Regions from separate parts of the Streptomyces sp. RLA012 genome, predicted to be linked through region 1. Evidence: riboswitches for the same ligand, from Rfam matches in the RefSeq annotation. Region 1 holds a riboswitch; the other holds the start of a gene.
The links. A riboswitch is a leader RNA that binds a small molecule or an ion and turns the genes downstream of it on or off. The one in region 1 is predicted to bind glycine.
Positions count from the first base shown of each region.

Region 2: linked by a shared signal. The riboswitch ahead of gcvP (aminomethyl-transferring glycine dehydrogenase) and the one ahead of gcvT (glycine cleavage system aminomethyltransferase GcvT) in region 1 are both predicted to bind glycine.

Region 1 covers NZ_JBWDPA010000002.1:3,576,729-3,584,342, reverse strand. Annotated here, with positions in the region: gene RV986_RS16195 (L-serine ammonia-lyase) at 1-402, opposite strand, end outside; gene glyA (serine hydroxymethyltransferase) at 505-1,764, opposite strand; gene gcvH (glycine cleavage system protein GcvH) at 1,778-2,155, opposite strand; gene RV986_RS16180 (hypothetical protein) at 2,189-2,359, shown strand; gene gcvT (glycine cleavage system aminomethyltransferase GcvT) at 2,341-3,459, opposite strand; glycine riboswitch at 3,494-3,605, opposite strand; glycine riboswitch at 3,606-3,706, opposite strand; gene RV986_RS16170 (AAA family ATPase) at 3,877-4,557, shown strand; gene RV986_RS16165 (enhanced serine sensitivity protein SseB) at 4,662-5,462, shown strand; gene RV986_RS16160 (enhanced serine sensitivity protein SseB C-terminal domain-containing protein) at 5,655-6,455, shown strand; gene RV986_RS16155 (ABC transporter permease) at 6,901-7,614, shown strand, end outside.
Region 2 covers NZ_JBWDPA010000002.1:9,445,112-9,452,725, forward strand. Annotated here, with positions in the region: gene RV986_RS42945 (FHA domain-containing protein) at 1-190, shown strand, start outside; gene ftsR (transcriptional regulator FtsR) at 233-997, shown strand; gene RV986_RS42955 (bifunctional nuclease family protein) at 1,085-1,558, shown strand; gene RV986_RS42960 (MerR family transcriptional regulator) at 1,902-2,546, shown strand; partial or broken gene RV986_RS42965 (DNA polymerase IV) at 2,591-4,128, shown strand; gene RV986_RS42970 (PRC-barrel domain-containing protein) at 4,050-4,421, opposite strand; glycine riboswitch at 4,536-4,632, shown strand; gene gcvP (aminomethyl-transferring glycine dehydrogenase) at 4,813-7,614, shown strand, end outside.

The sequences.
Region 1 (7,614 bases):
GTCGTAGGCGAAGACCGTCATGCCGTTCGCGTGGTACGGCAGGGCCTTGCGGCGGTGCAGGACCAGGTCGTCGGCGAAGGAGAACGGGATCTCGTGCGAGCCGAGCAGCGAGAGACGGCCCGACGACTTGATCTGCTCCACGCGGTCGTCGGCGCCCCCCACGTCCACCGTCCGCGGCGACGCGCCCTCCAGACCCAGCAGCACCGCCTTGGGGGTGCCGTGGCCGTGGCCGGTCGCGCCCAGGGAGCCGTACAGCTCGGCCCGGACCGAGGCCACCGAGGGCAGCAGGTCCTCGTTGTGCAGACGGCTGGCGAACATACGGGCCGCGCGCATCGGCCCCACCGTGTGAGAACTGGACGGGCCTATGCCGATCGAGAACAGGTCGAAGACCGAGATGGCCACGGGGACTCCTCATAACGGGGTGGTGCGAGGGGCTCCGCACAAGGGGGAGCGAGGGGTGGGGCACCGCGCACCTTCCAGTGTGCGCAGTGCCCCGGGGGCCGACTACAGCCCGGGGTAGAGCGGGTGCTTCTCCGCCAGGTCGGTCACCCGGGCCCGCAGGCCCGCCACGTCGTACGACGGCTTCAGCGTCTCGGCGATGATGTCCGCGACCTCGCGGAAGTCCTCGGCCCGGAAGCCGCGGGTGGCGAGGGCGGGCGTGCCGATGCGCAGACCTGAGGTGACCATCGGCGGGCGCGGGTCGTTCGGGATGGCGTTGCGGTTGACGGTGATGCCGACCTCGTGCAGGCGGTCCTCGGCCTGCTGCCCGTCCAGCTCGGAGTCGCGCAGATCGACCAGGACGAGGTGCACGTCCGTGCCGCCGGAGAGGACGTCCACCCCTACGGCCTTGACGTCGTCCTGGACCAGGCGCTCGGCCAGGATCCGCGCGCCGTCCAGCGTGCGCTGCTGGCGCTCCTTGAAGTCGTCCGAGGCGGCGACCTTGAAGGAGACGGCCTTGGCGGCGATCACGTGCTCCAGGGGACCGCCCTGCTGGCCCGGGAAGACCGCGGAGTTGATCTTCTTGGCCAGTTCGGCGGTGGAAAGGATCACGCCACCGCGCGGGCCGCCCAGCGTCTTGTGGGTCGTGGTGGTGACCACGTGGGCGTGCGGGACCGGGTTCGGGTGCAGACCCGCGGCCACGAGGCCCGCGAAGTGCGCCATGTCGACCATCAGGTAGGCGCCGACCTCGTCCGCGATCCGGCGGAACGCGGCGAAGTCCAGCTGACGCGGGTACGCCGACCAGCCCGCCACGATCAGCTTCGGCCGGGACTCCTTGGCGAGGCGCTCGACCTCGTTCATGTCGACCTGACCGGTCTCGTCGCTCACGTGGTACGCGACCACGTTGTAGAGCTTGCCCGAGAAGTTGATCTTCATGCCGTGGGTCAGGTGCCCGCCGTGCGCGAGGTTCAGACCCATGATCGTGTCGCCGGGCTGCAGCAGCGCGAACATCGCCGCCGCGTTGGCCTGGGCGCCCGAGTGGGGCTGCACGTTCGCGTGCTCGGCGCCGAAGAGCGCCTTGACGCGGTCGATGGCGATCTGCTCGACCACGTCGACGTGCTCGCAGCCGCCGTAGTAGCGGCGGCCGGGGTAGCCCTCGGCGTACTTGTTGGTCAGGACCGAGCCCTGGGCCTCCATGACCGCGACCGGAGCGAAGTTCTCCGAGGCGATCATCTCCAGGGTGGACTGCTGGCGGTGCAGCTCGGCGTCGACGGCGGCGGCGACGTCCGGGTCCAGCTCGTGCAGGGGTGTGTTCAGAAGCGACATCGGTCGGAAGTCCTTAGGAGCCGGAGAACTCGGTGTACTCGTCCGCGGAGAGCAGGTCGGCCGGCTCGTCCGTGACGCGTACCTTGAACAGCCAGCCGCCCTCGAAGGGGGCGGAGTTCACCAGCGACGGGTCGTCCACGACGTCCTGGTTGGTCTCCACGACCTCACCGGTGACCGGTGCGTACAGGTCGCTGACGGACTTGGTCGACTCCAGTTCGCCGCAGGAATCGCCCGCGGTCACCGTGGCACCGACCTCCGGAAGCTGGGCGTAGACGACATCGCCGAGCGCGTTGGCCGCGAACTCGGTGATGCCGACCGTCGAGACGCCGTCCTCGGCGACCGACAGCCACTCGTGCTCCTTGCTGTAGCGCAGCTGCTGGGGGTTGCTCATGGCCTGAATTCTCCTGTACGCGGGGGAGTGCTGATGAACGGGATGAAGGAGATGAACGGGATGAAGGAGGTGGAGGAGATGAAGGAGGTGGAGGAGATGGACGGGTGGTCCTGGGATACGAGACGTCACCCGGGGCGTGGCGTCACGTGGGCGCGCTGGACCGCCGAGCTCTTTCGGGCCCGGAGCTACTTCTCGCGCTTGTAGAACGGCAGCGCCACGACCTCGTACGGCTCGTGGCTGCCCCGGATGTCCACGCCGACCCCGCTCGTGCCCGGTGCGGCGTGCGCGGCGTCGACGTACGCCATCGCGATCGGCCTGCCCAGCGTGGGGGAGGGCGCGCCGGAGGTGACCTCGCCGATCACCTCGCCGCCGGCGACGACGGCGTACCCGGCACGCGGTACCCGACGGCCCTCGGCGATCAGGCCGACCAGCACCCGCGGCGGGTTCTCCTGGGCTCGGGAGGCGGCCTCCTGGAGAGCGGCACGCCCCACGAAGTCCCCTTCCTTGGCGAACTTCACGACCCGCCCGAGCCCCGCGTCGAAGGGGGTGAGCGTGGTGCTCAGCTCGTGCCCGTACAGCGGCATGCCCGCCTCCAGGCGCAGCGTGTCGCGGCAGGACAGACCGCAGGGGACGAGACCGACGGGCGCGCCCGCCTCGGTCAGCGCCTGCCACAGCTTCTCGGCGTCGGACGGGGCCACGAACAGTTCGAAGCCGTCCTCGCCGGTGTAGCCCGTGCGGGCGATCAGCGCCGGGACGCCCGCGACGGTGCCCGGCAGACCCGCGTAGTACTTCAGCCCGTCCAGGTCGGCGTCGGTCAGGGACTTGAGGATGCCGGGGGACTCGGGGCCCTGGACGGCGATCAGCGCGTACGCGTCGCGGTCGTCGCGCACGAGGGCGTCGAAACCGGCGGCGCGCTCGGTCAGCGCGTCCAGCACCACCTGGGCGTTGGAGGCGTTGGCGACGACCATGTACTCGGTTTCGGCCAGCCGGTAGACGATCAGGTCGTCGAGGATGCCGCCGTCCTTCCGGCAGATCATGGTGTAGCGGGCACGGCCGACGCCGACGGAGGCGATGTCGCCGACGAGCGCGTGGTTCAGGAGCGCGGCCGCCCGCGGGCCGGTGACGGTGATCTCGCCCATGTGCGAGAGGTCGAAGAGACCGGCCTTCGTGCGGACGGCGAGGTGCTCGTCACGCTCGGAGCCGTACCGCAGGGGCATGTCCCAGCCCGCGAAGTCGGTCATCGTCGCGCCGAGCGAGCGATGCAGGGCATCGAGCGCGGTGAGACGGGGTGCGTTACTGCTCATCGGTGGGGCTCCCAAGGCATGACGGCGAGGTCGTTCCTCCCCATCTGTCATCGGAACCTGAGAGGTTCATCACGACCCCGCGAACGGTGGTCCTGACTTGCACCTTGGGTGGAGCCGCCGGACGGCGGCCCGCTTTTCAGATGTGCCTCGCCCGCGCGGTAACGGGGCCTGAGAGATTCAAGGGAGGGACTTGCTCCTTCGGCGTCCGGGTACCCGTGGGTCCCCGGAACTCTCCCGCGCGGATTCAAGCGGCCGGTATGCAGTTTGGCGGGCACATCATCGCACGCGCCGTCCGATCACGGCAGTCCGCATCTGTAACCGGCCTGTGGCAGTCCGCGTACGGAAATGAGAGACACCGCGCATTACCTTCTCTTTACACTCGACGGGGATGAGACTCCACACCCCAAGGGGAGGACGATCACGGTGAACAGGACCACGGCGTACGCGACGACCTCGGGCGTCGCGCTGCCCGAACAGCCCGGCGCCCCGGCCCGGGCCCGGGAAGCGTGCGGACCGCTCCCGGCGGCCTTCGTCCGCGACCTCAGGCAGCGCGCGGGACGCAGCCCGCACGGTCTGTACTTCGGGGCCGCGGACGTCGTCGTGGTCACCGGGCTGCCCGGCAGCGGAAAGTCGACCCTGATGCGCCGGGCCGTCACGGGCGCCCGCATCGACTCCCAGGACACCCGCGACCGCTGGGACGGCCGGCTCTCCCGCCGGCTGCCGTACGCGGTCTACCGCCCCTTCGTCCGCCTCGCGCACTACGTGGGCCTGCGCGGAGCGCTGCGCTCCGGCGCCGGCGTCGTCGTGCACGACTGCGGTACGCAGGCCTGGGTGCGCCGCTGGCTGGCCCGCGAGGCCCGCCGCCGGGGCGGCACCCTGCAGCTGCTGCTGCTCGACGTCACGCCGGGCACGGCGCTGGAGGGCCAGCGCGAGCGCGGCCGGGGCGTCTCGCGGTACGCGTTCGCGCGCCACCGGGGCGCGGTCGCCCGGCTGCTGCGCTCCGTCGAGCGGGGCGATCTGCCGGAGGGCTGCGGCTCGGCGGTGCTCCTGGACCGGGACGCGGCGGACGTACTGCGCCGGATCGACTTCGGCGACTGAGGAGTCGAGGAGTCAAGGAGTCCTGGAAGTCCTACGAGCCCACTAATCTTTCCAGCCAGAACACCAGAACAGTGGTTCACAGCAGGCGGTAGACAGGTAGACAGATGGACTTCCCCGAATTCCAGGCTTTCCCGGACTCCCCGGCACCGGCGCACCCGCACGCCCACCCGCACGGCGGCTGGCCGGGCAACGAACTGGAAGAGGTGCTCTCCGCGTCCCTCGGAGTGCCCTCGGCCGGCGGCCGCATCGTCGAGGTTCTCAGCCGCAGCTTCGTCTGGGTGCCGCTGCCCAACGGCGGCGGACCGCACGCGGACTCCCTCGACCTGCCCACGCTGGAGATCGAGGGCCAGGCGTATGTGCCGGTCTTCAGCTCCGAGGAGCAGTTCCGCCAGGTCGTCGGCGGCCACCTGTCGTACACGATCGCGCCCGCCGTCGAGTTCGCCCGCGGCCTGCCCCCGCAGCTCGGCATCGCGATCAACCCGGACGGCGTGGTCGGTGTGCCGCTGCCGCCACCCGCGGTCGCCGAGCTGTGCCGGGCCGGGCGCACCCCGCTGGACGGGATCGCGAGCGGCGGCCGGGTGCGGCTCTTCGAGCCCGACTGGCAGGACGACCCGGTGGACTTCCTGGCCGCGGCCTCGGCCGAGTTCGCGGCGGCCGGTGTGGTGCTGACCGCGCGCCGCTGCCTGGCCAGCGTCGAGGGCGGCGAGGCGCTGATGTTCATCGGGGTCGAACTGTCCGGATGGGAGGGCGACGCCCGTACGCTCCCGCTGGACGCGCTCGGCCGGGCGCTCGGCCGGGTGCCGGTGGAGCGGCCCGTGAACATGGTGTTCCTCGATGTCGCACAGGATCCGGTGGGGGACTGGATGCGGGCGAATGTGCGCCCGTTCTACCAGCAGGGGTACTGACGCGGCACAGACCTCCCGCGCCGTGCGTCAAGTCGCTGTCAGGTTCGCCGCTTAAGCTGGTTTCATGGCTCGGTCGGGGTTCGGTCGAGGTGTTGTCGAAGTGTCGACTCACGTTCGTCACGAGCGCCGTCGGCGTATTGCGTGATTTCGTCGTGATTTCGTCATGATTTCTTCGCGAAGGGGCGGTTGAGGGTGAGCGCGTCGGGCACGGCCGCGGCCGGGCAGGTCGAGCACATGCTGCGCCAGGTGACGCCCGGGCGTTACGACGCCTACGAGGCGCTCCTTCGCGCGCTCGCGACCCCGTCGTCCGGCCAGGTCTGGATGCTGCTCTGGCACGGCCAGGCCGGCTCGCCGGACGCGCAGTACGGGAACATGGAGGTGGACGGCTTCGGCTACGCGCCGTGCGTCACCTCCGCCCAGGAACTCTCGGCCAGCGGCTGGAACCGGTCGTACGAGGTCGTCGACGGTCTGGATGTGGCCCGCACCCTCTACCCCGACCACTTCGGACTCTGGCTGAATCCGCATGCCCCCGGCGGCGGGGTCGGCATCCCGTGGCTGGATCTGCGCAGAATCGCCGCGGGCCTGGAACGCCAGCCCGCGGGTCCGGTGCGGCTCTCCGAACCGGGCATCGAGATCCCGCAGTTCTACGCCCTGCTCACGCAGAACGCGCACCGCACGCCCGCCGTGCGCTCGCTGCGCCGCGCGTGGGTGCAGCCCGCGCTCGGGGCGCCCTATCTGGCCATCGGTCTCGATGTCTACGACACCTCGCCGCCCGCCGTGGACTCGGTACGGGCGATGATGCAGCAGTCGATCGGCGCGGTGCCGGACGGGCTGCCCGTGTCGACCGTCGCGATGTCCGACGAGTACGACCCGGTGGCGATGTGGCTGCGCGCCAACGCCCGGCCGTTCTACGACCGGGAGGCGCACGCGGCCGCTCCGGCGCAGGCGCCGATGGCGGGTGGCTACGGGTACCCGCAGCCTCGCTCATACTGAAGACATACTCGTTCGGCCTCCTCGTTCTTCACGTGCCCGACCGTGCTGACCTGCGCGCAAGGAAGCGTAAGGGTCAGATGTCCGCTTGTGGGGTGACAAGCGGCGAAAGGGGGCCCTGTGGCCCTTTCAACCCCAACTGTCCACTGTCCGACCCCCGTTACCCACTGTTCGGATAACGGAATCCTCCTGACAGCATCACGGTTACGCATACTTTCTCCGTCAGCTCTGGCACGTGATCGTGGAGTCGCTGAAGACTCCCGTGTCAGACGTGGGGTCATCGATCCTGTGAGCGAGACAGTCGTAGCTCAAGTCATAGATCAAGTCGTAGTTCAAGAGCGCAGCGGCGCCGCATCATCTGCGGCGACTGCGCACGTTGTAGGCGAGGCAAGCCGTGGACCGCGGCATGCAGAGGCCGGTGACCACCGGCGAGAAGGGTCAGGGCACTGTGACCGCACCGATCGAGACCACCGGGGCGGCTGCCGAGGCGCAGCCGGAGGCAGTCCTCGCCGGGGCCAAACAGAGCCAGATCCAAGGTCGTTCCCTCGGACAGATCGCCTGGCTCCGTTTCAAGCGGGACAAGGTGGCCGTGGCGGGCGGAATCGTCGTCATTCTGCTGATTCTGATGGCGGTGCTGGCGAAGCCCATCGAGGCGATCTTCGGTCTGGACCCCAACGAGTTCCACCAGGACCTCATCGACCCCGCCCTGCTGTCCCCCAAGGGGAGCTGGGGCGGCATCAGCTGGGACCACCCGCTGGGCGTCGACCCGCAGTTCGGGCGTGACGTCATGACCCGCATCATCGAGGGCTCCTGGGTCTCCCTGCTGGTCGCCGGTGGCGCCACGCTGCTGTCCGTCGTGCTCGGCGTAGTGTTCGGGGTGGTCGCGGGCTTCTACGGCGGCTGGATCGACACGATCATCAGCCGCGCGATGGACACCTTCCTGGCCTTCCCGCTGCTGCTCTTCGCGATCTCGATCTCCGCCTCGCTGCAGGACGGAGCGTTCGGACTGACCGGACTTCCGCTGCGGATCGCCGTACTCATCTTCGTGATCGGATTCTTCAACTGGCCGTACATGGCACGCATCGTGCGTGCGCAGACGCTCAGTCTGCGTGAGCGCGAGTTCGTGGAGGCCGCCCGCAGCCTGGGTGCTCGCGGGCCGTTC
Region 2 (7,614 bases), 5.9 Mb from region 1:
GACCGTGTCGCGCCGCCATGTGGAGTTCCGTCGCGCCGCGGACGGCTCGTTCACGGTCGCCGACGTGGGCAGCCTGAACGGCACGTACGTCAATCGGGAGCGGATCGACTCGGTCCCGCTGTCGAACGGCGACGAGGTGCAGATCGGTAAGTACCGGCTGGTCTTCTACGCGAGCCAGCGGGGTATCTGACCCTCCCCCGGACTCCGTCCGGGGGGACCCCCAGGAAGGTCCATGCTTCGATCACCGAGCGGCGGTGCCGGGAGCGGTACCGCCGCAGTGGACAGTGGGCTGATGAGCATCGGCGCGGTGCTGAACGCGCTGCGCGACGAGTTTCCCGAAGTCACGGTCTCCAAGATTCGGTTCCTGGAGTCGGAGGGGCTCGTCGAGCCGCAGCGGACCCCCTCGGGGTATCGCAAGTTCAGCACGGCCGACGTGGAGCGCCTCGGCCACGTACTGAGGATGCAGCGGGACCACTATCTTCCGCTGAAGGTGATCCGTGAGTACCTGGACGCCCTGGAACGCGGGGAACCGGTGCGGCTGCCGTCCGTGGGGCGGCAGCGCGACTCCGGCGACGGAGAGCCGCTCGGCGCGTTCGGTGATCTCTTCGGGGAGCCGGAGGCGCCCACCGCGGCCCGGGTGGGCCGTGCGGAGCTGCTGGCCGCCGCCGAGATCGGTGAGCAGGAACTTCAGGAGTGGGAGTCGTACGGGCTGGTCGCCCCGCTGCCGGACGGGGCGTATGACGCCGAGGCGGTGACGGTCGCCGCGCTCGTCGTCGAGCTGGGGCGGTTCGGGATCGAGCCGCGCCATCTGTGTGCGATGAAGGCCGCGGCCGAGCGGGACGCGGGGCTCGTGGACCAGGTGGTGGCCCCGCTGCGGCGGCACCGCAATCCGCAGACCAGGGCGCATGCGGAAGCCCGTACGAAGGAACTGGCGGGGCTCACGGTAAAGCTGCACGCGGCCCTGGTGCAGACCGCGCTCGGCGTGCGGCTGCCCTGACCGCGAGCGCTCGGTCGGGAGCCCGGATCGGCCACCCGTTCTGTGCCCGACTACCCAAACGTCCCGGGCACGGCCTAGGGTTGCTGTGTGAACGAGCTCGATGTCGTAGGTGTCCGGGTCGAGATGCCCTCCAACCAACCGATCGTGCTCCTGCGTGAAGTGGGAGGCGACCGTTACCTCCCCATCTGGATCGGACCGGGGGAGGCGACGGCGATCGCCTTCGCCCAGCAGGGCATGGCCCCCGCGCGACCGCTGACCCACGACCTTTTCAAGGACGTGCTGGAAGCCGTCGGCCAGGAGCTCACCGAAGTGCGCATCACCGATCTGCGCGAGGGCGTCTTCTACGCGGAGCTGGTGTTCGCCAGCGGGGTCGAGGTCAGTGCCCGCCCGTCCGATGCCATAGCGCTGGCGCTGCGCACCGGAACGCCGATCTACGGCAGCGACGGGGTACTCGACGACGCGGGCATCGCGATCCCGGACGAGCAGGAGGACGAGGTGGAGAAGTTCCGCGAGTTCCTCGACCAGATCTCGCCCGAGGACTTCGGGACCAACAGCCAGTGAAGGGGCCGGTCGGCCCGTGACGGGACCGGTCGTCCACCGGGTGGGCGATCGGACTCCGGGGTTCTTCGAGGACCGAGGACCATTGAGGATCCGGGGTCGTCGAAGGCGTGGCACCGCCCCGTGAGAGACCCTCGGAGCGGAGGGGTTTCGAGCGGCAATTGCCCCGGGCCGGTGTGGCGCGCTGCGGCTCGCTCCGAGAGCATTCGGCTAGCCTTTCCCCGCGGTGGGACACGGGAAACCACTCCTAGGGTGATTATCACTCGGCGTGCCGAGTGTGGCGATCGTTGACGCGCCCCTGGTGACTGCCTACCGTCGAGGAGGCAGGTCAAGGACGGAGGTCGGCGTGAGAAGCAGCGGCGACGGTACGGCTGGGGGTGCCCCCGGACGCAGTCTGGGGGAGGGTGGCCCGTACCCGCTTCACGGCAGCGCGGCCGGTCACGTTCCGCAGCGGCCGACAGCGGTGACTGGTGAGCCCGAAGAGGGAGGGGCGGTCGTCGAGGAGGTCGGCTACCGCGGACCCACGGCGTGCGCCGCCGCGGGTATCACGTACCGGCAGCTCGACTACTGGGCCAGAACCGGTCTGGTCGAGCCCAGCGTGCGGCCCGCCTACGGGTCGGGGACGCAGCGGCTCTACAGCTTCCGGGACGTCGTCGTTCTGAAGATCGTGAAGCGGTTCCTCGACACGGGAGTGTCCCTGCAGAACATCCGCACCACGGTTCAGCACCTCAGGGAGCGCGGCTTCCGGGATCTGGAGCGCATGACGCTGATGAGCGACGGCGCGACCGTGTACGAGTGCTCCTCGCCCGACGAGGTGCACGCCCTGTTGCAGGGCGGGCAGGGCGTCTTCGGGATCGCCGTGGGCGTGGTGTGGCGGGACGTCGAGAACGCACTCTCGCAGCTGCACGGGGAGCGCGTGGACACGGGAGAGACGCTCCTCGGGCACAATCCGGCGGACGAGTTGGCGCGCCGGCGCAACCGGGCCGTCTGAGGCCCGCAGAGGCATTGTCAGTGGCGTAGGGCAGCATCGGAGATGTGAGAACCGCGCCAACGATCCTGCATCTCGACATGGATGCCTTCTTCGCCTCGGCGGAGCAGGCGGCCAAGCCGAGCCTGCGCGGGAAAGCCGTCGTCGTGGGCGGGCTCGGACCGCGCGGAGTCGTCGCCACCGCCTCGTACGAGGCGCGTGTCTTCGGGGTGCACTCGGCGATGCCCATGGCCCAGGCGCGCCGGCTGGCGCCGAACGCCGCGTATCTCGTGCCGCGCTTCGGTCTCTACCGGGAGATCAGCGAGCAGGTGATGGGGCTGCTGCGGGCGCTGTCGCCGCTGGTGGAGCCCCTGAGCCTGGACGAGGCGTTCGTCGATCTGGAGGCCGGCGAAGCGGCCTGGGACGATGCTTCCGCGCGGTTGGCGGGGGCGAAGCTGCGCGCGGACATCCGGGCCGTCACGGGGCTGACGGGATCGGTGGGGCTCGCCGCCTCCAAGATGCTCGCCAAGATCGCCTCGGAGCAGGCCAAGCCCGACGGTCTTGTGGTGATCGACCCGGGGACGGAGCGCGCGCTGCTGGGGCCGATGTCGGTGCGGACGCTTCCGGGTGTGGGGCCCGCGACCGGGGACCATCTGCGCCGGGCCGGGATCACCACGGTCGACGAGATCGCCGAGGCGGGCGAGGACGAGCTCGTACGGCTGCTGGGGAAGGCTCACGGGCACGCGCTGTACGCGATGGCGCTGGCGCAGGACGAGCGGCCCGTGGTCGCCGAGCGGGAGACGAAGTCCGTGTCGGTGGAGGACACGTACGACGTGGACATCCACGACCGGGTGCGGGTCGGCCTGGAGGTGCAGCGGCTCGCCGGCCGGTGTGTGCGGCGGTTGCGGGATGCCGGGTTGTCCGGGCGGACCATCGTGCTGAAGGTGCGCAGATACGACTTCTCGACGCTGACCCGGTCCGAGACGCTGCGGGGGCCCACGGACGACCCGGCGGTCGTGGGGGAGGCCGCCGCCCGGCTTCTGGAGGCGGTGGACACGACCGGGGGCGTACGGCTGCTGGGGGTCGGCGTGTCGGGGCTCGCCGACTACACGCAGGAGGATCTGTTCGCCCAGGCCAGAGCTCAGGCGGAGGCCCACGCGGAGGCGGAGGCCGCCGTGGAGGAGTCGACGGTGCCGGATCATCCGGACGAGGAGGAACCGGGCGCCGAGCAGGTGCCGCCCGCCGAGCGGCGGTGGCCCGCCGGGCATGACGTGCGGCATGTCGAGTACGGGCACGGGTGGGTGCAGGGGAGTGGGCTGGGGCGGGTGACCGTGCGGTTCGAGACGCCCTACTCCGAGCCCGGGCGTGTGCGGACGTTTCGTACGGATGACGTTGCGTTGGAGTTGGCGGAGCCGTTGCCGTTGGTGGTGGGGGTGGTCAGCGATCGCCGTGAGGGGTGAAGTCGGTTCGGCGCCGCGGGTTGTTTGTGGCTGGTCGTGCGGTTCCCCGCGCCCCTTTCGGGGCGGGTCAACCCTCGTCCGTGCCCGCCAGACGGCCGAAGTCCCGGTCCGCGGGCGGCGGCGGGGGCGCTACGTCCAGGCCGTAGTGGTGGTAGAGCTGGAGTTCCTGGTCGGGGGAGAGATGGCGGCCCACGCCGAAATCGGGGGCGTCCTTGATCAGCGCTCGGTCGAAGGGGACGTGCAGCGTGCCTTCGACGATTTCGCTGGGCTCCAGAGGCACGAAGGCGTCCCTGCTGAACAGGCCGGTGCGTATGGCCGCCCACTCCGGGACGCCGGTCGCGTCGTCGAGATAGACCTCGTCGATCGTGCCGATCTTGGCGCCATTTCGGTCGAGCGCCTTGCGGCCGATCAGGTTGCGCGGATCGATGTCGGTCTGCACGGTCCCTCCATTCGCTGGCAACTCATCCGTAAGCACTACAAAAGAGCACATTCAGGAAGGTGGCCACTCGAAAGCTCGTGCGTTGCCCTCGCTGGTAGGCTGGCAGGCGGCTGCTGACCCCGCGCGGGAGAGTCCTCCAAGACACCATCGGAGGCGCCGAAGGAGCAAATCCTCCCCGGAATCTCTCAGGCTCACGTACCGCACGGACGAGGTCACTCTGGAAAGCAGGGCGAGGGTCGATGGCCCTCGCTCTCACCGACGGTGAAAGCCGGGTCGCAGCGAGCGGGCGGGCCGGTGAAGCTCTCAGGTTGAGATGACAGAGGGGGAGGCCGTCGGGGTACCCGCGCCGGGGTGCCCCTCGAAGGTCGCGTCAGACCAGGAGGCCTCCGCAATGACCGCCCACCGCACTCCGCTCTCCGTGCTCGAACAGGGAATCCCCTTCGAACAGCGCCACATCGGGCCCGACTCCGAGGCACGGGCCAAGATGCTCGCGCAGGTCGGGTACGGCTCGCTCGACGAGCTGACGGCCGCCGCGGTGCCGGACGTCATCAAGAACGCCGAGGCGCTGGAGCTGCCGGGCGCGCGCACCGAGGCCGAGGTACTGGCCGAGCTGCGCTCCCTCGCGGACCGCAACCAGGTGCTCGACTCGATGATCGGCCTCGGCTACTACGGCACGTTCACGCCGCCGGTGATCCTGCGCAACGTCATGGAGAACCCCGCCTGGTACACCGCGTACACGCCGTACCAGCCGGAGATCTCCCAGGGGCGGCTCGAAGCGCTGCTCAACTTCCAGACCGTGGTCGCCGAGCTGACCGGACTGCCGACCTCCGGCGCCTCCCTGCTGGACGAGGGCACCGCGGCCGCCGAGGCGATGGCGCTGTCCCGGCGCATGGGTAAGAACAAGAAGGGCCTCTTCCTGGTCGACGCGGACGCCCTGCCGCAGACCATCGCCGTCATCGAGACCCGCGCCGAGCCGACCGGTGTCGAGGTCGTCGTCGCCGACCTGGGCGAGGGCATCCCGGCCGAGATCGCCGGGCGCGAGATCAACGGCGTGCTGATCCAGTACCCGGGCGCCTCCGGTGCCGTACGCGACCTGAAGCCCGTCGTCGAGCAGGCGCACGAGCTCGGCGCGGTCGTCACCGTCGCCGCCGATCTGCTTGCCCTCACGTTGCTCATCTCGCCGGGTGAGCTCGGCGCCGACATCGCCGTCGGTACGACCCAGCGCTTCGGAGTGCCGATGGGCTTCGGCGGTCCGCACGCCGGATACATGGCGGTGCGTGAGAACTTCGCGCGCAGCCTGCCCGGCCGGCTGGTGGGCGTCTCCGTGGACGCCGACGGACACAAGGCGTACCGGCTCGCCCTGCAGACACGCGAGCAGCACATCCGGCGCGAGAAGGCGACCAGCAACATCTGTACGGCTCAGGTGCTGCTCGCGGTGATGGCCGGCATGTACGCCGTCTATCACGGGCCCGAGGGCCTGCGGACCATCGCGCGGCGTACGCACCGGTACGCCACGATCCTCGCCGAGGGCCTGAAGGCGGGCGGGGTCGAGGTCGTGCACGGTGCCTACTTCGACACGCTGACCGTGCGGGTGCCGGGCCGGGCCGCCGAGATGGTGGCCGGCGCGCGCAACCAGGGTGTCAACCTCCACCTCGTCGACGCCGACCATGTGTCGATCGCCTGCGACGAGACCACCGCCCGCAAGCAGGTGGGCGCCGTCTGGACCGCCTTCGGCGTCGACGGTGACATCGAGGCCCTGGACGCCGTCGCCGAGGAAACGCTGCCCGCGGCGCTGCTGCGCACCGACGACTACCTCACGCACCCGGTCTTCCACCAGTACCGCTCCGAGACCGCGATGCTGCGCTACCTGCGCAGGCTGTCCGACCGTGACTACGCGCTCGACCGCGGCATGATCCCGCTGGGCTCCTGCACCATGAAGCTCAACGCGACCACCGAGATGGAGCCGGTCACCTGGCCCGAGTTCGGCCAGCTGCACCCCTTCGTGCCCGCCGAGCAGGCGCAGGGCTATCTCACCCTCATCCAGGAGCTGGAGGAGCGGCTCGCCGAGGTCACCGGGTACGACAAGGTGTCACTCCAGCCGAACGCGGGCTCCCAGGGCGAGCTGGCCGGGCTGCTCGCCGTACGCGGCTACCACCGCGCCAACGGCGACGAGCAGCGCACGGTGTGTCTGATCCCGTCCTCCGCGCACGGCACGAACGCCGCGAGCGCCGTGATGGCCGGGATGAAGGTCGTCGTCGTGAAGACCGCCGAGGACGGCGAGATCGACGTCGAGGACCTGCGGGCCAAGATCGAGCAGTACCGCGACGAGCTGGCGGTGCTGATGATCACGTACCCCTCGACGCACGGTGTGTTCGAGGAGCACGTCGCCGACATCTGTGCGCAGGTGCACGAGGCGGGCGGGCAGGTGTACGTCGACGGCGCCAACCTCAACGCGCTGGTGGGGCTCGCCAAGCCGGGCCACTTCGGTGGTGACGTCTCGCACCTGAACCTGCACAAGACGTTCTGCATCCCGCACGGCGGTGGCGGTCCCGGTGTCGGCCCGGTCGGTGTGCGCGAGCACCTGGCGCCCTACCTGCCGAACCACCCGCTGCAGCCCGCGGCCGGTCCCGAGACCGGTGTGGGACCGATCTCGGCCGCTCCCTGGGGCTCTGCGGGCATTCTGCCGATCTCTTGGGCGTACGTCCGTCTCATGGGCGGCGAGGGCCTCAAGCGGGCCACGCAGGTGGCGGTGCTGTCCGCCAACTACATCGCCAAGCGCCTGGAGCCGCACTTCCCGGTGCTCTACACCGGCCCGGGCGGACTGGTCGCGCACGAGTGCATCATCGATCTGCGCCCGCTGACCAAGGCGACCGGCGTCAGCGTCGACGACATCGCCAAGCGGCTGATCGACTACGGCTTCCACGCGCCGACGATGTCCTTCCCGGTGGCCGGCACGCTGATGATCGAGCCGACCGAGTCCGAGGACCTGATCGAACTCGACCGGTTCTGTGAGGCGATGATCGCCATCCGTGCGGAGATCGACAAGGTCGGCTCGGGTGTCTGGGCGGCCGACGACAACCCGCTGCGCAACTCCCCGCACACCGCCGCCGCGCTCGGCGGGGAGTGGGAGCACGCGTACACCCGTGAGGAGGCCGTGTTCCCGGCCGGGGTCTCGGCCGCGGACAAGTACTGG